DNA from 4 places in the Thalassospira sp. GO-4 genome. Region 2 is predicted to be linked to each of the others. Evidence: riboswitches for the same ligand, from Rfam matches in the RefSeq annotation. Region 2 holds a riboswitch; each other region holds the start of a gene.
What was found. Region 2 has a riboswitch for cobalamin ahead of M9H61_RS09755 (ABC transporter substrate-binding protein). Riboswitches for the same ligand answer to the same signal wherever they lie in the genome.
Positions count from the first base shown of each region.

Region 1: another riboswitch for cobalamin. It lies ahead of M9H61_RS11635 (ribonucleoside-diphosphate reductase subunit alpha); the one in region 2 lies ahead of M9H61_RS09755 (ABC transporter substrate-binding protein).
Region 3: another riboswitch for cobalamin. It lies ahead of cobU (bifunctional adenosylcobinamide kinase/adenosylcobinamide-phosphate guanylyltransferase); the one in region 2 lies ahead of M9H61_RS09755 (ABC transporter substrate-binding protein).
Region 4: another riboswitch for cobalamin. It lies ahead of M9H61_RS03635 (DUF4198 domain-containing protein); the one in region 2 lies ahead of M9H61_RS09755 (ABC transporter substrate-binding protein).

Region 1 covers NZ_CP097807.1:2,510,196-2,515,838, forward strand. Annotated here, with positions in the region: gene M9H61_RS11620 (ArsJ-associated glyceraldehyde-3-phosphate dehydrogenase) at 1-282, shown strand, start outside; gene arsJ (organoarsenical effux MFS transporter ArsJ) at 294-1,520, shown strand; gene M9H61_RS11630 (PhoH family protein) at 1,859-2,620, shown strand; cobalamin riboswitch at 2,803-3,028, shown strand; gene M9H61_RS11635 (ribonucleoside-diphosphate reductase subunit alpha) at 3,136-5,643, shown strand, end outside.
Region 2 covers NZ_CP097807.1:2,079,397-2,085,039, reverse strand. Annotated here, with positions in the region: gene M9H61_RS09770 (SDR family oxidoreductase) at 1-242, opposite strand, end outside; gene M9H61_RS09765 (AraC family transcriptional regulator) at 425-1,342, shown strand; gene M9H61_RS09760 (glucan biosynthesis protein) at 1,401-3,002, opposite strand; cobalamin riboswitch at 3,173-3,372, shown strand; gene M9H61_RS09755 (ABC transporter substrate-binding protein) at 3,599-4,624, shown strand; gene M9H61_RS09750 (iron ABC transporter permease) at 4,665-5,643, shown strand, end outside.
Region 3 covers NZ_CP097807.1:2,921,115-2,926,757, reverse strand. Annotated here, with positions in the region: gene cobT (nicotinate-nucleotide--dimethylbenzimidazole phosphoribosyltransferase) at 1-308, opposite strand, end outside; gene cobS (adenosylcobinamide-GDP ribazoletransferase) at 577-1,392, shown strand; gene M9H61_RS13490 (histidine phosphatase family protein) at 1,438-2,076, shown strand; gene M9H61_RS13485 (hypothetical protein) at 2,181-2,855, opposite strand; cobalamin riboswitch at 3,095-3,285, shown strand; gene cobU (bifunctional adenosylcobinamide kinase/adenosylcobinamide-phosphate guanylyltransferase) at 3,340-3,867, shown strand; gene cobW (cobalamin biosynthesis protein CobW) at 3,902-4,942, shown strand; gene cobN (cobaltochelatase subunit CobN) at 5,035-5,643, shown strand, end outside.
Region 4 covers NZ_CP097807.1:752,795-758,437, reverse strand. Annotated here, with positions in the region: gene cbiQ (cobalt ECF transporter T component CbiQ) at 1-63, opposite strand, end outside; gene M9H61_RS03645 (cobalt ABC transporter permease) at 60-677, opposite strand; gene cbiM (cobalt transporter CbiM) at 670-1,344, opposite strand; gene M9H61_RS03635 (DUF4198 domain-containing protein) at 1,362-2,159, opposite strand; cobalamin riboswitch at 2,331-2,524, opposite strand; gene M9H61_RS03630 (DUF924 family protein) at 2,673-3,218, shown strand; gene M9H61_RS03625 (glycosyl transferase family protein) at 3,282-4,346, opposite strand; gene yaaA (peroxide stress protein YaaA) at 4,371-5,147, opposite strand; gene M9H61_RS03615 (peptidylprolyl isomerase) at 5,342-5,643, shown strand, end outside.

The sequences.
Region 1 (5,643 bases), 430 kb from region 2:
ACCGATTGCGTGTTTGAAGTGGCACGCGATACCGATGTTGAAACGGTCAATCGCCTGATGCGCGAGGCATCGGAAACCTATCTTGCCGGTATTCTGGGCTATGAAGACCGCCCGCTGGTCAGTGTTGATTACCTTAATGACAGCCGGTCTTCGATCATTGATGCCGGATCGACAATGGTGATCGACAAGCGACAGGTCAAAATACTGGCCTGGTATGACAATGAATGGGGCTATGTCTGTCGTATGGCGGATCTGGCTGCCAAAGTCGCGCAATCGCTTTAGGAATGCCGATCATGTCATCTGCCATTCGCAATTATGCACTTGTGACCGGGGCCTATTGGGGCTTTACCCTGACTGACGGGGCGTTGCGGATGCTGGTGCTGTTGCATTTCCATGCCCTTGGCTATTCGGCATTTGAAATTGCCCTTCTGTTCATCCTCTATGAAGTGGCGGGGATTGTAACCAATCTGGTTGGCGGATGGCTGGCACAAACACGCGGGCTGCGCTTTACCCTTTATAGCGGATTGATCCTTCAGATCGCATCGCTTGCCGCGCTTTCGCAAACACAGGCCGATTGGGCACCGGCCATTTCGGTTATCTATGTCATGGGACTTCAGGCCGCATCGGGTGTGGCCAAGGATCTGACCAAGATGTCGAGCAAATCGGCAATCAAGGTTCTGGTGCCTGCCGATGCCGGGGGTGCGCTTTTCAAATGGGTTGCCCTTTTGACCGGGTCGAAAAACGCCCTTAAAGGCGTCGGCTTTTTCATGGGCGGTGCGCTTTTGTCCTGGCTTGGATTTTCCGGGGCGTTGCTTGCCATGGCAGTCGGTCTTGCCATCACACTGATCGCGGTTGCACTGTCACTGGGCAATGCGATGTCCGGACCGTCAGAAAAGATCAAACCCAAATTCCGTGACGTCTTTTCGCGTGACCGCAAGATCAATGTCCTGTCGGCGGCACGGCTTTTCCTGTTCGGGTCGCGTGATATCTGGTTTGTGGTCGGCCTGCCGGTGTTTTTGGCGGCCGAACTGGGCTGGAACCATATCGAGGTTGGCACCTATATGGCGCTTTGGGTGATCGGATACGGCTTCATTCAGGCCTTCGCGCCCAAAATGCTGCGGGCCGGATCACACGAACCCGATGGCCGCACCGCCCGGTTCTGGATCGCAGCCCTGATCGCGGTGACCACTGCCATTGCCGCTGCCGTCACACAGGGGATTGCGCCGCAACTTGCAGTTCTGGGCGGGCTTTTGGTGTTCGGCATTGTCTTTGCCGTGAACTCGTCGCTGCATTCCTATTTGATCCTTGCCTATGCCGATGGCGACAAGGTCGCGATGAATGTCGGGTTTTATTACATGTCCAATGCCATCGGGCGGCTTTGCGGGACCATTCTGTCTGGCGTTGCCTATTCCTATGGCGGGCTGGTCGGATGCCTTGTGACGTCGATCGCGTTTTTGACCATCAGCTGGATCATCAGTGCCGCCCTTCCGGCAAGAAGCGCCGTCACACCGCAGAGTTGAACAAAAAAGTTCTTTCGCAGATGCGGGATAAATGACTGAAAAGACTCACAATCCGGATTCACGAAAATTTCATCGTGCAAAAAACCGTGACAAGACACTGCATATAGGGGTACGATTCCAATCAACGGTCAATCACTGGACCGCAGGAGGGGTTCCCGAGTGCCGCGAAAAAGCGTCTTACAACGAGAATTTTCGCCCCCCGGATCGCACATGCAACATGTTGTGACCGGCGGAAACTCCTACCGCCACTTCCATCGCAAGATGAAAATTGAATGCGCGCCTTTCCATGACGGAATGGCGCGTTTTGCTTTTTTGGCACATTTGATGAGGTGATCGTCATGGGTAAGCGCGCAGCACGCCGTCGTAACCGTCCGCAACAGTCCGACAACAATGTCCATGAACTGTTTGATGAAAAGAACGCTGACTGGCACCCGCTTCAGGGGGAAGTCGCAGAACAGAAAGGACAACGCGATCAAAGCTACCGCCGCAACATCCGCCCGAAAAGTGAAAACCAGGCCGCATTGATGGAGGCCATTGATGCCTTCAACCTGGTCCTTGCCCTTGGTCCGGCAGGCACCGGTAAAACCTATATCGCGGTTTCCAAAGCGGTCGAAGCCCTTGATAAGGGTGATATCGGCCGTATCGTTCTGGCCCGCCCGGCTGTTGAAGCCGGGGAAAATATCGGCTTCCTGCCCGGCGATGTCGAAGCCAAGATGGCACCTTATCTTCGCCCGCTTTATGACGCGCTTAATGATCGCCTTGGCACCAAGCGCCTGCGCACATACCTTTCGGACGGCACGATTGAGATTGCCCCGATCGGCTATATGCGTGGCCGTACTCTGAACAATGCCTTCGTCGTCATCGACGAAGCCCAGAACTGCACATACGGGCAGCTCAAGATGCTGGTGACCCGTCTGGGCTGGAATTCCACCATGATCCTGACCGGCGATCCGGATCAGACCGACCTTCTGCCGGAAATGTCGGGTCTTTCGGAAATGTCGGAACGACTTGAAAATGTCGAAGATGTCGCCTGTGTCCAGCTGCGCGACAAGGACATTGTCCGCCATCCGCTGGTTGCATGCATGCTTACGGTTCTCTGATTTCGGTCATCAAGTTCCGACACAGCAAACCAAAGAAGAAAAAAGGACGGGCCCCGAAAGGGCCCGTCACTTTTTTTGGATCTGCTTATATAGACTGATAATTCTTGGCTTCGCGCCCGATCACCGGGATCGGTAAAACCTGTCAAGAAAACATATATATTGACGAAATTTTCAATCCGAACCCAATATATAGACATCACGGTCCTTCTTACCGAACCATATCGGTTTGAAGGCTAAGAGGGAATTCGGTGCGTTTTGCATATGCACGACAATGCCGAAGCTGCCCCCGCAACTGTAAGCGGCTAGCTTTAATCCAACCATGGTCACTGAAATGCTTGGCATTTCGGGAAGGCCGGATGAAGCATCGATCCGCAAGCCAGGAGACCTGCCGTGAGCGAACGTAAACATTCACGGGCGGGGTGTCCCGGTGGAGTGCTTGTGATCTGACTGGCAGACCGCCAATCATCCCTGCATACCTCCGTTTGGCCTTTGCCCCCATATGATTGGGGCTTACGATGTCAGAAACAGTCGAGTTGGAACGGCCAGCCGTTTCCGATCCTTCATCAAATTCACACACCATCTATCAGGTGATCCGTCGCAACGGATCGGTCACGGCCTTTGATGCAACCAAAATCAAAACAGCCCTGACCAAGGCATTTCTTGCCGCCGAGGGCGAAACCGCGTCGGGATCACGTCGGGTACATGACATTGTCGATGGATTGGCCGATCAGGTTACCACGACCTTGTTAAAGCGGGCCGCGCCGGGCCATACCCTTCAGATCGAAGATATACAGGATCAGGTCGAGCTGGCCCTGATGCGCAGCGAACATCACAAGGTTGCGCGCGCCTATGTCCTGTATCGTGAAGACCGTGCGCGCGAACGCGCCAAGCTTGATGCACGCAAGAAAAGCAAAAAGGCCGGGCAGCCCGATCTTCATATCACCCTGCCCGACGGCAGCAAAAGGTTGCTTGATATTGACCGGTTGGCGACCGTGATTGCCGAGGCCTGTGGCGACCTTGATGGCGTCAGCACAGCACCGATCATGGAAGAAACCAGAAAGAACCTTTATGACGGTGTCACCACCGGGGAATTGGCACTTGCCCCGATCATGGCAGCCCGAACACTGGTAGAGCGCGAACCGAATTACGCCTTTGTCAACGCACGCCTGTTACTTGACAAGCTTCGGACAGAAGCCCTGAGCTTTGTCTTCGACCAGCCCGAACAAGCCACCCAGGCCGAGATGGGCGCACGATACGCGACCTATTTCCCCGCCGCGATCACGGCTGGCATCAAGTCCGGCCTGATTGATCCGGAATTGTCAAAGTTTGACCTGAAAAAAATCGCGGCGGCGATCAAGCCGGAACGTGATCTGAATTTCCAGTATCTTGGACTTCAGACGCTTTATGACCGTTACTTCCTGCATGTCAAAGGGTCGCGGTTTGAACTGCCACAGGCCTTTTTCATGCGGGTTGCCATGGGTCTTGCCATCCGTGAGATCGACCGCGAAGCCAAGGCAATCGAATTTTATGATCAGCTTTCGACCTTTGTCTTCATGGCATCGACCCCGACCCTGTTCAATGCCGGGACATGCCGCCCGCAATTGTCATCCTGCTTCCTGACCACCGTGCCCGATGACCTTGATGGCATTTTCAAATCGGTCAAGGACAACGCGCTTTTGGCCAAATATTCCGGCGGTCTTGGCAATGACTGGACCCCGGTGCGTGGTCTTGGCGCGCATATCAAGGGTACAAATGGCCAAAGCCAGGGGGTCGTTCCGTTTCTGAAAGTCGCCAATGACACCGCGATTGCGGTTAATCAGGGTGGCAAGCGCAAGGGGGCTGTTTGTGCCTATCTCGAAACATGGCACATCGATATCGAAGAGTTCCTTGATCTGCGCAAGAACACGGGCGACGACCGCCGTCGCACGCATGATATGAACACGGCCAACTGGGTGCCGGACCTGTTCATGGAACGGGTGATGGCAGATGCGCCATGGACCCTGTTTTCGCCCGATGACACGCCGGACTTGCATGATCTTTATGGTGCGAAATTCAAGACCGCGTATGAGGCATATGAAGCCAAGGCCAATAGCGGCCAAATCACGAATTTCAAAACCGTGCGCGCGGTGGATCTTTGGCGGCGCATGTTGACCATGCTGTTTGAAACCGGTCATCCATGGATCACCTTCAAGGACCCGTGCAATATCCGATCCCCGCAACAGCATCGTGGCGTGGTGCATTCGTCAAACCTGTGCACGGAAATTACGCTCAATACATCTGCTGACGAGGTCGCGGTTTGTAACCTTGGTTCGATCAATCTTCTGGCCCATGTCACCGAAGACGGCCTTGATCACGACAAGCTGGCACAAACGGTCGAAATCGCGATGCGGATGCTTGATAACGTGATCGACATCAACTTCTACACCATCCCGGAGGCACGCTATTCCAACCTGCGCCATCGTCCGGTCGGCCTTGGCCTGATGGGTTTTCAAGATGCGTTACAGAAACTGAAAATCGCCTATGCCTCGTCAGAGGCCATCGCATTTGCCGATGAAAGCATGGAAGCCATTTCCTTCCACGCCATTTCCGCATCTGTTGACCTGGCGGCCGAGCGCGGCCGGTATGAAAGCTTTGACGGATCACTGTGGTCAAAGGGCATCCTGCCAATTGACTCGCTTGACCTGCTTGCCGACGTTCGTTCGGAATTCACTGTTGACCGAAGCCATCGCCTTGACTGGGATGGTCTGCGCGAACGGGTCAAAACCACTGGAATGCGCAATTCCAACACCATGGCGATTGCCCCGACTGCGACGATTTCCAACATCTGCGGCGTCAGTCAATCGATTGAACCGGCATATCGCAACCTGTTTGTGAAATCGAACATGTCGGGTGACTTCACGGTGGTCAATGCCGCCCTTGTCCATGACCTGAAAGAACGTGGTCTTTGGGACGAGGTGATGATCTCCGACCTGAAATATTATGATGGCAGTATCGGGCAGATTGATCGCATTCCCGATGATCTG
Region 2 (5,643 bases):
AAAAGGTTCTGGGCGTTATAAACCAGTGCCTCGACGCTATCGGCATTGGTGACATCAACCGACCGGGCCATGGCAGTCCCGCCGGCAGCCTCGATTTCAGTAACAATCTGATCAAGGCGTTCGGTACGCCGTGCGCCAAGGACAACCTTGGCCCCGCGCGATGCCAGAAGCCGGGCGGTGGCCTCCCCGATGCCGCTGCTGGCGCCGGTGATGATGACGGTCTTGTTTTCGAGATAATTGATCGGGTTCGTCATGACATGCTCCTTTGGTTTGTGTCATGGCGCTTACTGTGTCGATCAATGGGTATTTGTTGAATACACAGAACTCGAATTGGATTGCCTGATCCTCCAACTCGGGCAAAGTCCGCTTTTTCCAGTGTGCTGGGTGTGTATACTGCATCCAAGGAAATCAAAGGGATTTGGCCATGGACAGTTATCGGCGGCTTTGCGAACTGATTGATAAATACTGCGATGCGGATGGATCGGTGCGCACCGCGATCGAACCTGTCTGGATGTTTCGTTCGACCGCACCAAGCCTTAAGGTGCCAACGATTTACAAGCCCTGCCTGTGTCTGATTGTGTCGGGGGCCAAGGAAGTCACGCTGGGTCAGGAACTCTATCGATATGAACCCGGACAGCTTCTTGCGGCATCGGTGGATTTGCCCCTTGTCGGGCATGTGACACTGGCAAGTGATCAGCAACCCTATCGCAGTTTGTCGCTTGATCTTGATGGCAAGATTTTAAGCGAGCTGGTCACGCATATGGATCTCAAGATCGGGGCAGAAGGCGAAAGTGCCCGCGGACTGTTTGTCGAACAAACCACCGACAGCCTGATTGACGCGGTGTTGCGCGTGGTCGAGTTGCTTGAAAGGCCCGATGACATTGCGGTCATGTTGCCGCTTCTGATGCGCGAAGTGCATTACCGACTGTTGCGCACCGGCAAGGGCGCGCTGATTGCCGGTCTTGCGATTGGTGGCAGCAATATGCAGCGGATATCGGCGGTGTTGCGGTTGATGAAGGATAATTTCGACAAGCCGCTGAAGATCGAGGAGCTGGCAGATTTCGCCAATATGAGCCCGTCATCCTTCCATCATCATTTCAAACAGGTCACCGCGATGAGCCCGCTGCAATATCAAAAGCGCCTGCGCCTGACGACGGCGCGTCAGATCATGCTCGCAGAAATGAAGGACGCGGCCAGTGCGGCCTATGCGGTCGGCTATGAAAGTGCATCGCAGTTCAGCCGCGAATATGCGCGCATGTTTGGTGCACCACCGATGCGTGATGTCATGGCAATCCTTGGACAATCGGCCCAAGCGCGCCCGGGCGAAGGCATGGCGTCGTGAACATAAAAAAGCAGGGGGCGGTGTTGCCCGCCCCCTGATCATTCTTGCCGGGTTTTGATCAGCCTTGATGCTGATTACCCAATGCCGGCAGATGCTGGAACATCCAGGTTTCACTGAGCGGAGCGTCCCCGCGTTTGAGATACATGCGCAGATCAACCGGATCGGTGCCGGCCGCCTTCAGGTCAAAGGCCGCCCGCCAGATACGGGTATCCATGATCGGTTCGATCTTGGTGCGGGTGATTTCACCACGCGATGTCGATACGACGATTTCCGGGAACTCGCCATAGGCAAGGGTGCCAAGAACATCGCCTTCGAATTCGACGGAAAACTTGACCTCGTCTTTCGGGCGGTTGGTGCCCGGTTCGCCGCCGCGTCCCATGCGGGTCGAAGTTGCCTTTGCCAGTTCGGCAACCGGGAACGGGTTATGGGCCTGCCAGTGAAGGCGATATTTGAACTGATAGCTGTTCCCGGCCTTGGCCGGGGCGTTCGGAACCCAGAATGCCGCGATGTTATCGTGGATTTCATCGTCGGTCGGAATTTCGATCAACTGTACGGCACCGTCATTCCAGTCTTCCTGGGGTTCGACCCACAGGCTTGGGCGACGGTGATAGCGCACACCATCAAGATAGTTCTTCACATCGCGGTCGCGCTGCATCAGTCCAAAACCGCGCGGATTATGATCGGCAAAGGCCGATGCGCGGATGGTTTCGGGGTTGTTCAGCTGCCGCCAGATGCGTTCGCCACTGCCGGTCCACAGTTCCAGGCCATCGCTGTCATGGACTTCCGGGCGCCAGTCAAACCGGAATGATTTGTTCTGTTCGGAATACCAGAACATGCTGGTCAGCGGCGCAATGCCAAGCCGTTCGATATCGCGACGGACAAACAGGTGTTTTTCGATATCCATCGTCACACCCTGCCCGCGATAGAGCAGGAATTTGTATGCGCCCGTAATGCTTGGGCCATCAAGCAGCGCATAGATGGTGACCGGGTCTTCGGCATTTTTGGCCGGCTCGATAAAGAACTGGCGGAAATCGGGGAATTCTTCGGGTTGGGATGTGGCGGTATTGACCGCAATCCCGCGCGCGGACAGGCCATACTGGCCTTCATCACCGATGGCACGGAAATAGGAAGCGCCAAGAAACGCCGCCCAGTCCTGGGTTTTCCAGTCATCGCGCGACAGTTCTTCATGAAGTCGGAACCCGGCAAAGCCGCTGTTTTCGGGCAGCTGGCGGGCAATACTGTCGGCTGGCATGTCAAAGTAATCGGGTTTATAGATGACTTCGCGTGCCGTGCCGTCTTCCAGAAGATACATGTGCACGGGCTTGGCGAAATACATGCCCAGATGGAAAAACGTCACCGGATAGGTGCCTGATCCATCGGAAAACGGCGAATGGTCGCGTTTGTAATGCAATTTGCCATGGGTGTCGTAATCGATCCGCCCGACAATTTCCGGGTTGGGGGCGACTGGCGGCTCATAGGCGGCCTGCGCCATCGATTCGGCACGCGCAATCAGATCGGCAAAATCAAACGGCTGTTCCGCACCAAGGTCAAGCCCCGGTACTTCTGCCAATGCATGCTGATAGATCGACATTCCCGGCAGGATAAGACCGGCTGCCGCGATGGATTTCAAAAAGCGTCTGCGTTCAACAGAAGTCGTCATGTGCATCATGTTCCAATGGTTTCATTTGTCGGCAAGCATACCAGACAGTGTGGAGGTAATCGGGATGAAACATGGCAAATTCAAGGTCGTGTCGACTGCAATTTCTGCATGGACCCCTGTGTAAATGCCTCTGGTCATCTGCCAATTTCCTTGACCGGGTTTGGGCTTTAATCTAACGGTCAGATGTCGGTATCCGGATATCGGATAAAGGGAATTCGATCTGGGCTGCATGCCCATCAACCGAAGCTGCCCCCGCAACTGTAGGCGGTGAGCGTTTTTCTGACCAATGCCACTGGGATGAACCCGGGAAGGCCAGGAAAAGTGCTTTGACCCGCGAGCCAGGAGACCTGCCGACATGAATGCGACGGACCGGGCGGGGTGCCCCGGAGAATGTCGGCATATGTCGCGGTTTCCGGCAGTTTTTTGTAAATGCGCCTGAATACCGGTCCTGACATCTTCCGCCATTTCCCGACACTTTTGCCAGTCCCTTGACGATAGTAAAGTGTATGTTATGTTATAACATAACATTTGCGATATGCTGTGCAGTGGCCGGTAATTGCCGACCCTTGCCGGTATGTCTTTGAAAGGAAGTCAAAGTGATCAGTCACTATAAAAATGCGCTGGCAGTCGGGGTGTTTGCTGCCGGTTTTATGATTTCGGCCCCGTTTGCGGCTGCGACGGAGTATCCGCTTGCCATCGAAAATTGCGGCAGCACGCTGCACTTTGATGCAGCCCCCGAACGGGTTGTGTCGCTTGGACAAAGCACGACGGAAATCCTCTATTCGCTGGGGCTGGCCGATAAGGTCAAAGGCACCGGGGTCTGGTTTGGTCCGGTCATGGATGAATTCAGGGATGTGAATGCGTCCGTGCCGCGTCTGGCTGATAATGATCCGGGTTTTGAAACCGTGGTTGCCCAAAAACCGCAACTGGTCGCCACCCAGTATCAATGGCATGTCGGCCCCAAGGGGATTGTCGGCACCACCGAACAGTTCAATGAACTTTCCATTCCGGTCTATACCGCGCCTGCCGATTGCGTGGGCAAAGACAATGCCGGCGGCGGCGACGGGGTGCGCCATGACCGTTTCTCAATGGACCTGATTTATCGGGAAATTTCCGACCTTGCGCAGATTTTCGATATCGAGGATCGCGGCGCGGCCCTGATTGCCAGGTTGAAAGATCGTGAAGCCCGGTCCCTGGCACAGGTCAATGCCAGCGGGAACAGCAATGTTTCGACCGTCTTCTGGTTTTCCAGTGCCGAGATTAAAAGCGATCCCTATGTCGCGGGCAAAAACGGGGCCGCTGGCTATATCGCGGAAAAACTTGGCGTAACAAACATCATCGACAGCGACGAAGAATGGCCGACAGTGGGGTGGGAAACCATTGCGCGCGCCAATCCCGATATCATTGTGATCGGTAAAATGGGCCGTCGCCGGTTTCCGGCAGATGATTGGGAAGTCAAAATGAACTTTTTGAAAACCGATCCGGTTACACGCCAGATGAAAGCAGTTAAAAACGGCAATATCGTTGTGATGGATGCACAATCGATGGACCCGACAATTCGTCTGATTGACGGTATTGAAACGCTTGCCCAGGCTGTCGAACGCCTGAGTGCCTCGAACTGATTGCGTAACCCGATGGCGCTCGATATGCCCGGAGACTTCAATGTTTGAAAAAGCACCCCCTCAGCCCCCCGCACGATCGCGGGCGGGGCGGGCATATCTTGCGCGAAGCGGTGCCGCCGTGGCGGCTTTGATCCTGCTTGCCGCTGTGGTTGCAATTGCCGCTGCCAAGGGGGAGACACACATTCCCCTTGGTACGGTTCTTCAAACCATTGCCAATCATCTGTGGCAGGCGGGTTATGAGATTGATCCAATCGATTCCGGGATCATCTGGAATTACCGGATTTCGCGTGCACTTGTGGCTGCGGCCTGCGGGGCGTCACTTGCGTTGTCTGGGGCCGTATTACAGGCGCTTTTGCGCAACAGTCTGGCCGATCCCTATTTGCTGGGCATTTCGGCGGGGGCATCTACCGGCGCGGTCAGTGTTGCCATTCTTGGTCTTGGGGCGGGGATGGTTTCGCTGTCAATTGGCGCGTTTGTCGGTGCACTGGTGGCATTCGGGTTTGTCGCGCTTCTGGCCATTCCGGCCGGTCGTGGTGCGGGCGCGATCATTCTGGCCGGGGTTGCCGGATCACAGCTTTTCAACGCCCTGACATCCTTTATCGTCACCAAGGCAGCAACCGCGGACGAGGCGCGCGGCATCATGTTCTGGTTGCTTGGCAATCTGAGTGGTGTGCGCTGGGACGATGTCTATCTTGCGCTGCCCGTTGCGTTTGGCGGGCTGGTTGTGTGTCTTTGGTATGCGCGCGCACTTGATGCTTTTACCTTTGGTGTGGAATCGGCGGCATCGCTTGGCGTGCCGGTGCGCCGTGTTTATGTGGTTCTGATTGCGGTGGCGGCATCCATGACGGCTGTGATGGTCAGTCTTATCGGTTCGATCGGTTTTGTCGGTTTGGTCATCCCGCATGCGGCACGGTTCTTTGTCGGGACCCGGCATGGGCTTTTGCTGCCGGTTTCGGCCCTGATCGGGGCGATATTCCTTGTTGCGGCTGACATTGTTTCACGCATCATTCTGGATGGTC
Region 3 (5,643 bases), 840 kb from region 2:
TTGATGAAGTTTTCCACCATCTGCTGATTTACGCTTGGCGGAAATGCAGACACGCCCTGTGCCACAACGCCATGACTGCCGGCAAAGACAGTGACACGCGGCCGAGACATCCGCGGGCGTGATGTTCCCTGCCAGCCTGCCAGCCAAAGGCTGAAATCTTCGAGACGGCCAAGTGAACCGGCCGGTTTGGTCAGGGTCGGCTCACGGTTGGCAACAGCAGCTTGTGCCTCTGCGTCAACGGCCGGCAAATCGGCGAGAAGACTGCGAATTTCATCAAGGCTTTGGGGCGGGTGCTTGGGATTGAACATTGTGGTCTCCGGCTGGCGGCAAATCGTCAAAAAGCGTGTTCCGCTTGGCTTCTGGAATGGTAAGGATTAGGGTCAGAAACCAATCAATTGGTGTGTTTCAGTATCGGCCAACGGTCTGCCGGTCCCGGATCCGGGATAGCTTCGGTTTCGCGGTAGACTGAAGAACCCCAATAAAATCGGCCCCAAACTAGGCCTATGCGCAACAGATTGCCAGTTCGAAAATCGGAATTTCATGGTGTCCGAAGATCATAACCAAAACGAAACAAACATGCAAAGCACAGATACACCGACAGGTGATCGGCGTGATGATGCGGATAAAACGTCTGTTGATGCATCGGTTTTATCCGATTTCTGGCGCGCCATGGCATTGCTCAGCCGGGTGCCGTTGCCCCCGGTTGGTGATTTCCGGGCGGCTCTGATCGCGCGATCTGTCTGGTGCTGGCCACTTGTCGGACTGGTCCTGGCGGGCCTGGCATTGCTGCCGGCGATGCTTGTCGATTTTCTGACGGGAAACCCCCTTGTCTATGCGATCTTTGCCATCGCAGCGATGGTGTTGCTGAGCGGCGCGATGCACGAAGACGGCATTGCCGACTGTGCGGACGGCTTTGGCGGCGGGATGGACCGCGACCGCAAACTTGAAATCATGCGTGACAGCACTGTCGGGACCTATGCGGTTGTCATGCTGATTTTGACGCTGGGTTTGCGGCTGGTTCTGATTACGGCTGCGGCGGATATCGGACAGGCCGGTATCCTGTTTCTGATCATGGCGGTTATTTCCCGTGCGGCAATGCCGGTTGTTATGCGCATATTGCCGCCAGCGCGGGATAACGGACTGGGCAAAGGGGCCGGGCGGCCCGGATGGCTTCCGGTTCTGATCGGGTTTGCCATTGCCAGCGCTATTGTTCTGGTATTGGGCGGTATCGGTGCGATGTTTGCGGTAATTGTCGGTGTGATGATCGCGATCCTGATCGTCGCAATGGTTGCCAGATCACAAATCGGTGGCCAGACCGGTGATGTGTTGGGGGCAACCCAAGTCTGTGCCGAACTGTTTGCCGGTATCGGATTCATTGCCGTAATGGCATAGCCATGAATTTTGCTGATTGCTCAAAACGACCATGATTGACTGCCAATGTCCGAACAAACCGGGGAAAGCATGACCAAAATCAAGACAACGCGCTGGTGGCTGGTGCGTCATGCGCCGGTGCAAAACCCGGAACGTCTGGTCTATGGCCGAAGTGACATGCAGGTTGATCTGTCTGATGAAAAAAAACTGCGTGCGGTGGCGCGGCACTTGCCCCGCGATGCGGTCTGGATGACCAGCCATCTGTCACGGACGCTTGATACCGCGCTCAAGCTTCAGGAACTGATCGACGAGGACATCACCCCGACCCGCGAAAGCGGCTTTGCCGAGCAACATTTCGGGGCCTGGGAGCTTCAGCGCTGGAACGACCTTCCGAAAGGCGAAACCACACAATTCTGGACGGATTTCGCCCGACAGCAGCCGCCAAATGGTGAAAGCTTTGCCGATATGGTCGAGCGGGTCGGTCCGGTTTTCACCCACGCCACCAGCTATTGGGCGGGCCGCGACATTGTTGCTGTGGTCCATGGCGGCACCATCCGCGCGATCATGGCCAATGCGCTGGGACTGTCACTTGAAGCGGCATTGTCATTTCATATCGATACGCTAAGTCTGACCAGACTGGAATATATCGACGGTGTGGATCAGCCCGGCTGGCGTGTCACCGCGGTCAATCAAAGCTTTGGATGATTTTGACAGAAAATAAAAACGGCATCGACCCGCTGTGGAACGATGCCGTCAGGATGTGGATGTCGTGACCATTCCCGTGCCGTAAACTGCCCTGTCCGCGGCAATCAGGCCGTTTGCAGTTCGGAATTCAAGGGAAGATCTTCAAGCGCATGTTCGGCAAGATAGCGATCAAGCATATCTGCGGTAATGTCGTGCTTTTCACAGATCGCAGTCACGTCTTTCAAATAGGCTTCGTAATAGGGCAGCGGGCGGCTGCGTGACTTGTTGCGCAATTTGGCGACATGCGGGAAATCTTCACAAAGAGCCGTATTCTCAATTGCCTGGATGACGTTGTCATCAATGATGGCTGCGGGCATCTTGCGATAGGTCTTTCCACAGGCTGACAGCATTTTGCTGGCGGTGGGGACCGATATCCCCGGCTGGGAAAGCAATTCGTTTAATTCTTCCTGGCCGAAATCCGAAATCGACATCAACGTGATGAGCGTCGGCAGATCACGCACAAGCAGCGACAGTGCATTGACGCGGATGCCGCGCGCATGGGACCAGATGATGGTGCCGATCACCCCTTTGGAAGCATCAAGTGCAAAGATGCTGCGCACATCGCGGCGCGACAATGTAATGTCCGCACCGGTCGCATATTCTTCCAGAAACGTCTGAAAGGCCCGATTGTCGGAATTCAGGCGTTCAAGCAGACCAAGCCACATATCCTTGCGCGAGGATGTGGTCCAGGTTGGTGTGTTCGGATTTCGGATTTTCGATAGTTGTGCAGAAACTGCCATCTGATTTTGCAAAATTCCAGTTAACCCCAAGAGTTTGGTGCCGCAATTATGCGGCCCACCGGTTTTGATGTTTTTTGTCCCGGTGATCTTGCTGGAAGGTGATTTGTTACCACTCTAATTCCAGCTTGATAATATTATGTTCCCTTAAAGGAGGGCCGGCCTCAAGCAGGCAATTCTTACAAATACTGACCTTCCGGTTAGCTGACCCGTCCGGACAGAGAATGCCCTTTGGGTTCAAGGGCAAACCTGTTAGGTTCGGCGCACCGTTCGGTGATGGGAAATCGGTGCGATGCCGATGCTGCCCCCGCAACTGTATCGGGTTGGGTGATCCGGGTGGATGTATTGCCATTCACCAGCCACCGGGAAACCGGGAAGGCGGATTGCTTTCATGCCCGCAGCCAGGAAACCAGCCGAATGGTGTCATCATCTTAAATGATGGCGACGCAATCGGGCCTCGGTGGGAGGCCATGGCGAGGAATAGAATATGACCCGGACTGACCCGCCTTGCGGGACACATCTGATTCTTGGCGGTGCGCGATCTGGCAAAAGCCGGTTCGCCGAAAACATCATCAATGCGGCTGGCGGCGGCATATATATCGCGACCGGTCGGGCATGGGATGATGAAATGGTCAACCGCATCGACCTTCATAAACAATCGCGTGGCGATCTTTGGCAAACGATCGAGGAACCGCTTGATCTTTGCGGTGCACTCGACACCTGCAATCAGCCGGACGGCAAACCGGTTCTGGTCGATTGCCTGACCTTGTGGCTGACCAACCTGATGCTCGAAGATCGCGATATTGATGCTGAAATCGACCGGCTTTGTGATCACTTGCCTGGGCTGGACATTCCGGTGTTGCTGGTATCAAACGAAGTCGGTTTCGGGATTGTCCCGGAAAATGCAATGGCGCGGGCTTTTCGCGATCATGCCGGACGTCTCCATCAACGTATTGCCGCATTGGTTGACCGGGTGACGCTTGTCGTTGCGGGCATTCCGATGCAGGTCAAATGACAATTTAAATGATTGAATTTCAAGGAATTTGAAAATGGCACAATTGGGTAAAATCCCGGCAACCGTCATTACCGGCTTTTTGGGGGCCGGCAAGACAACCATGATCCGCAACATGCTGGAAAATGCCAATGGCAAACGCATTGCCCTGATCATCAATGAATTTGGCGATCTGGGCGTTGATCGCGGCATCATCAACGGGTGCGGTATCGAAGGCTGTGCCGAGGATGATGTGGTTGAACTGGCAAACGGATGTATCTGCTGTACGGTTGCGGATGATTTTCTGCCAACCATTCGTGGCCTGATTGATCGCGATACGCCGCCTGATCATATCGTTATCGAAACATCAGGGCTGGCCCTGCCCAAGCCGTTAGTCAAGGCGTTCAACTGGCCCGAAGTACGGTCGCGCGTGACTGTCGACGGGGTTGTTGCGGTTCTTGATGGTGCGGCATTGCGCGACGGGTTGTTTGCCCATGACCATCATGCGGTTCAGGCCCAGCGCGAGGCCGATGAAAACCTTGATCATGAAAGCCCGCTTGAAGAACTGTTTGAAGAACAGCTTCATTGCGCCGATATGGTGGTTCTGAACAAGACCGACCTTCTGACCGACGAAGAACGCACCAAGGTCGAAGCCGATATCCGCGCCGAACTTAAAAAGCCGTCGGTCAAAATCATCGCGACCGAGCATTCCCGTGTTGAAAACGCCATTTTGCTGGGCCTTGGTGCTGCGGCCGAGGATGACCTTGATAGCCGCCCGAGCCATCATGATGATGGTCATGAACATGATCATGATGATTTCGAAAGTTTTGTTGTCTCACTTGATGCGGTCAATGATCCGGCGGCCCTTGAAAAACGCCTGATCGACATCGTGCGTCAATATGATGTTCTGCGCATCAAGGGTTTCCTTGATGTTCCGGGCAAACCGATGCGCCATGTGGTTCAGGGGGTCGGGGAACGTTTCCAGCGTTACTTTGACCGTCCCTGGGCCGACACCGAAAACCGCCGTTCCGAACTGGTGGTGATCGGCTTGCATGGTCTGGACCGTGCCGCGATCGAGGCCGCAATCAAGGCGGCCTAAGCCCATTGGGCACACATAAAACCATATGACCGATACCGGATGTTTTGCATCCGGTATCGGTGCTTTTGACGACAGAACAGACGGAATTTCAAATGCATCTTTTGGCAGCACAGCCAGGCATGGTCACCGATGGCAGCGAAGCGGTCGATCTTGGTCAGGAACCGGGCGATGTCGTCATCCTGTCTGCGGCCGAGTCCGAGCTTGCCTGCCTTGCCGGGGCACAGGCACGTCTGGCAGATGCGTTTGGTGAAGATGTTCCGTCTTTGCGTTTGGCCAGTCTTTTGCAGCTTGGTCACAATATGTCGGTCGATCTTTATGTCGATGATGTGCTTTGTGATGCCAAATTCATCATCGTGCGGATTTTGGGCGGGCGCGGTTATTGGGAATATGGTGTCGAGCAGCTGGTTGCTCTGGCGCGGTCGCGTGATATCCCGTTGGTGCTGTTGCCCGGTGATGATCAACCCGATGCCGAACTTCTGTCGCTATCCACCGTCAAGGGTGCTGAATATCAGAATATCTGGCGCTACCTGATCGAAGGTGGCCCGCAAAATGCCGAAAATTTGCTGCGTCTGATCTATGAAAAACTCAATGCAGATGTACTGTGGAACTGGTCGCCAGCCGCCCCGTTGGTCAAGGCTGGCGGATATTGGCCGGGCATGTCACAGGCCGGTCTTGATGATGTCAGATCAAACTGGAAAACC
Region 4 (5,643 bases), 1.3 Mb from region 2:
AGACGGTCGTTGTCCGCCTCCCTGAACGCTTAATGGTTGGTCATGCCCGAAAAGATGGCTCATGATTTGGTTGCTTTGGCTCTCAAGCGTCTTGCTGCCAGATAATAGGCAATCCCGAAGAACCCGAATATATAACCAATACCGCCCAGAATCGATTGAAGATCGTTCTTTTCCTTATAGGCGGTAATTTCCCGACGCAATGGACGCAATTCATCGCGAACGATCGCGGCAATGACTTCTTCCTGCTCGCGGGTAATTGCAGTTTTGGTTGCATTATCCCCGACAACTGCCCCATCCACAGTGATGTTAGCGCTATCACCCGAAGAAACTGCGTCGATGCTGCCTGCCCCTGCAATTCCCGTCAGGTCGGCAATATCAAAACGGGTTTCTGCAACATGCCCTGCCCCCAGATCGGCCCGAAAGACAAGGTCAACTTGCTGGCTTGGCGTATAGACAAAGAAGCCGTCAGAATCCGTTCTGATTTCATCGATCTTGTTTCCCTGCCGGTCAAAAATTTCAACCAGCGTGTCCGCAGCCATATCGCCATTGGAAAACCCGATCTCCCCTTCGACAGCTGTGCCGCTTGGAAAAACCGATGCAATCACCTTATGGGCCTGGGCGGCCTGCATTCCGAACAGAAGGCCTGCCAGAAACACCCCTGTTGCAAGCTTACCCATTGTTGGCCTCGTTCACCTGTTCGGCCAGGATCGCGGGGTTTTGTGCGTCATATCGGCGGATCTGGGCATCGGCCATCAGCAAAGCCGGTTTGACCTTCATGATCAGATAAACCGCTGCTGCAGACACCAGACCTTCGACCGCCATGATCGGAATATGGGCAAAGAAAACAAGCTTGGCCGCCGGTACAAACCCTTCCCCGCTCAGACCAAGGGAAATGGCTACGAACAAGGTGGTCAGCGCAATTGAAAGCGCACCGGCACACCCGCCCCAGATTGCCGCAAAGGTTGGATTGCTTCGCGACACCAATCCGCGAAACATGAAACCGGCAATCACCGCAGGAAACGCAATATTGACGGTATTGACCCCCAATACGGTCAAACCGCCAAATCCGAAAAAGATGGCCTGCAACAAAAGCCCGACAAAAAGTGCCGGGAATGCGGTCCAGCCAAGCACAAGCCCGGCCAGACCACTCATGATCAGATGCACGCTCGACGGACCGACCGGCACGTGGATCAGGGAGGCGACGAAGAACGTCGCCGATAACACCCCCGTCGCCGGAATTTTATCGATTGGCAGTTTGCGCAATCCAAGGCCAAGCCCCGCGACAGCAAGTACGCCACCGCCAATCAGCACCTCTGGGGCCAATGCCCCGTCAACAATATGCATCTATTTTGTCCCCAAGCCTATTGCACATCATAGGCGCGAACCCACAGGACTGCATCCTGTGAAAGCTCTTTTCCCTGAAATTCTTTGTTCGGCCCACTACCAAGGGCCGCAAACCCCCAAAATCCGGCCTTGGGGATCCCGAACGTGAAATACCCGTTGGCATCGGTAATCGCGACAATTGCCCCACCAGGCATCGGCCCTGCTGTCGGTTCCTTGGGCGCGTTACGGTCCATATCGGGTTCGGCTGCCATATATTCGATTTCAACCTCGACCCCGGATACCGGTTCACCGTTGCTCAGCACCCGACCGGTAAAGGTCGAACCTGCGACAATGTTGGTCGGCCGGTTTAACGGCAGAATTTCGGTCACAAGTCCCTGTGCCTCCATCCAGTCGGTCGGGATTTCGTTGCGGTTCACATAGGACTTGGTGATCTGCTGAATGAAGATATCTTCGCTTTCTTCGTAATAGGGTTCGGGCACCACCACCATCACGTAATCGCCACTGCGCTTAAGGGTCAAAGTACCGTCATACGCCTTGGCGGTATTCTCCTTCCCTGTGAAGGTCACCTCAGAAAGCGTTGAAGATAAATCAATTTTATCACCGCGATGGATCGCGTAAAACGCCACCGGCTTTTGCATATCCATGACATGTCCGTTTTCGAACGGATGCCAGAATATCAGTTTCACCGGCAGTTCGCCGGGGGCGGTCACATTGACTTCCGGTGTATAGGCCAATTGAAAATGGGCATGCGCACTTTGTGACGCAAACGCGAAACAGGCACTTGCAATCGCAAGCTTGCCAAGAGTTTTAAACATGTAATCGTCTCTTTTCACGAACGATGCGCGTCAGAAAAGTTTCCCGACGCACAGAGTTAGGATCAAGAACGATAGGATGGCTGGAAGCAAGATACCGGTTTCACGACGAGACCGCCTTTTCCCTGCAACCTGACGCTCACCCCGGCGTCCAACAGTTCAGTACCGGACAAGCCGTGTCCGGCAGTCAAAGGCAGGTCTCCTGGCTCGTGGTTTCAAAAGCATTACGCCTTCCCGGTTTGTCACCAGTGGCATAGGTAATGCTCGGACCACTTACAGTTGCGGGGGCAGCCGTGGCATTGTCGTAACGCACCACGTTCCCTTTTAAGCCGATCCAATGGATCAACACCCAAGACGCGTTCATATTCCATGGGCGGCAAACACCTGTCAACTCTTTGCCCGCATCCGAACGGATTATCTTTTCGCGCCATTGCTTGACCTTCGCCCTTCCCCCGGCAAAGATCAGCAGACACATCGCACAACATTGCGACTGGCCTTACATGGGATGGGTTGGAAATGATGGCTCCTGAAACAGTCCTGGACTTCTGGTTCAAGGAACTCGAACAAAAGCAATGGTTTATCAAGGATACTGCACTTGATACCCACATTGCCGAACGATTTTCCGACATTCATGCCGCGGCCCTTGCCGGTGAACTTTTCACCTGGCGCAACACCGCATCGGGGCGCCTTGCCGAAATCATCGTTCTGGATCAGTTTTCGCGCAACATGTATCGCGACACGCCGCAATCATTTGCTGCCGATCCGATCGCGCTTGTTCTTGCACAGGAAGCAGTATCCTTGGGCAAGGACAAGGAACTTGGATCACCAGAACAGCGGGCGTTTCTGTATATGCCCTATATGCATTCAGAATCCGAAATGATCCATGAAATTGCCATGACCCTGTTTGATCAGCCCGGGCTTGAACACAATTACGGCTTTGAAATCAAACACAAGAAAATCATCGACCGGTTCGGGCGTTATCCGCATCGCAATGACATTCTTGGCAGGACATCCACGCCAGAAGAAATCGCGTTTCTCAAAGAACCCGGCTCGTCATTCTAGAACGAAAAACGGGACGGCAATCCGTCCCGCTTTCATAAAATGATTCAATGCGAAAACGCGATATCAACCGATATCGCGATCGCGATTATCCCACCATCCCTGCACCAGGGCTTCGGCTTCGTCCATATAATCGGCTTTGCCCGCAAGGAATGCCGCCATCGCCGCACTACCCTTGATCCTGGCTTCGGCCGGGGCATCCTCGACCTCGCCGCGCCAAACAGCCAGAAAGTGCTTAAGAGTCACCGGGCTTTGATCGTCGATTTCTTTTTCGGTTTTTGGCAAAAGTGCCGGCCATCGGACGTCGCAAAGCTCGCCGTTATCAAGCATCCGAAGATCAACATGTTTGAACGGTGTGCGTTCTGCTTCGCCGCCCCCGCCCTTGATCACGCCAATTCGCGGCAGTTCAAGAAGCTTTCCGGTTTCACGATGCACATCCAGAAACGCCGGATGAAACACCCCCAGGAACGCGGCCCGTGCCTGTAACGGGTTTAGCAACCGCAACAGGGTATTCACCGGACTGCGCAGCCCCAGAAGCGACCGCAAACCGATCAGTTCCTGCAATTTCGGATGCATATGGCGCAACGGCAAATAAGCAAACCCCTTTGCGGCAATATCCGAACGGGCTTCTTCGGCTGACATCGCGATCGGCAGCTTAAGCGCCTTGATTGCGGCCTCGGTTCCAAGACCATTGACCAGATGCGAGTTATAACCGTGCATCAGAACCGGAACACCGTTCTGTGATATCAAATGTGCCGACAATACAAACCACGGCAGACCACGGGTTCGACCAGCCGCATATGACGGCCAATCAAGCATCGGGCGGCCCACCGGGTTGGTGTCCTGTCCATCATCCGCATCAAGCCTTGCGGCTTTGCGCACGGCTTCGATCATGCCTGCGAGTTCTTCCGGCGTTTCCGCCCGATAGCGCAGCATAAGCAAAAACGCGCCAAGCTGGATCGGCTCGACCTCATCGCGCAGGATCATTGAAAAGGCATCAAATGCCTCTTCGCGCGTCAGGCTGCGTGAACGGCCCGGCCCCCGAAAGAACGTTCTCAAATACCCGGAAAACGGATGAGATTCGGGTAAATGATTTTCTTCCTCGAGCTGTTCAAGATGCTCGTCGGTCATACGTACTCACCGAAAAAATTGTCGTTACTGGTCATGGACGCGGGTAAAGACCCACTCCGTCTCGTTTGACAGGTCATCCTGGTAGCAATAACCGTCAACATTGAATTTCTTAAGGTCTTGCGGGTTTTCCAGTCGATTGTCGATCATGTAACGCGCCATCATGCCACGCGCACGCTTCGCTGAGAAGCCGACAACCTTGGCAGCCCCGCCTTTGACTTCCTTAAAGACCGGTGTGATGACCGGTCCATCAAGCAGCTTGGTCTTGACCGACTTGAAATATTCGTTGGATGCCAGATTGATCAGGCTGCGGTCCTTGTGGCCTTCGGTAAGCTTGTTGATCTCCTTGGCGATCTTGTCACCCCAAAACGCATAAAGGTCCTTGCCACGCGGATTTTCAAGCCGTGTGCCCATTTCAAGGCGATAAGGCTGCATCAGATCACGCGGCTTCAACAGACCATAAAGCCCCGACAGCATCCGAAAATGGTCTTCGGCCCAGTCGATATCGGCATCCTTCATGGTGTCGGCATCAAGACCAACATAGGTATCACCACGAAAGGCAAAGATCGCTGGTTTCGCGTTGCTGCGATCAAAAGGCCGTGAAAAATGCTGGAAGCGCTGATAATTCAGATCCGCAAGGTTTTCACTGATCCCCATCAGCTTCATCAAATCGCCACGGCTTTTTTTCCGTGCAACTTCAATCAATTCTTCCGTGTCATCGAGAAACGCCGGTTGGGAAACGGCCATTTCCGGCACGTCCGTTTCGAAATCCAGCTTCTTGGCCGGGGACACAACAGCAAGCATCAATCTGCCTCTTCTCTTTCATCTCGGTTCAATTTGTCGTAACAAGCCACAAGGCATGGACAATGTCTAGGGCCCAAGCCCATGTACAGGTGTATACGACTGTGTATGGATTTGGACCCTTGGCTTTATCCATAAACTTCTAATCTTGCAGAAAATCCGTCTGGCGCAAGCCTTGGCGGAAGAAAGGACCAGTTATGAGTGAACAAGTTCGCGCGTCGCACATTCTTCTGATGTATGCCGGTTCGGCACGTTCGACCGCCACCCGCACCAAAGAAGAAGCATTGAACGAAATCAATGCCCTTAAAGACCAGATCGCAAACGGTTCCGATTTTGCAGAACTGGCAAAAGCTAATTCCGATTGCCCGTCCGGCCAGCAGGGCGGCGATCTTGGCTTCTTTGGCCGTGGCATGATGGTTCCGGAATTCGATGCTGCTGCATTCAGCATGGATGTCGGTGCGACCTCTGACGTGGTTGAAACCGATTTCGGTTATCACCT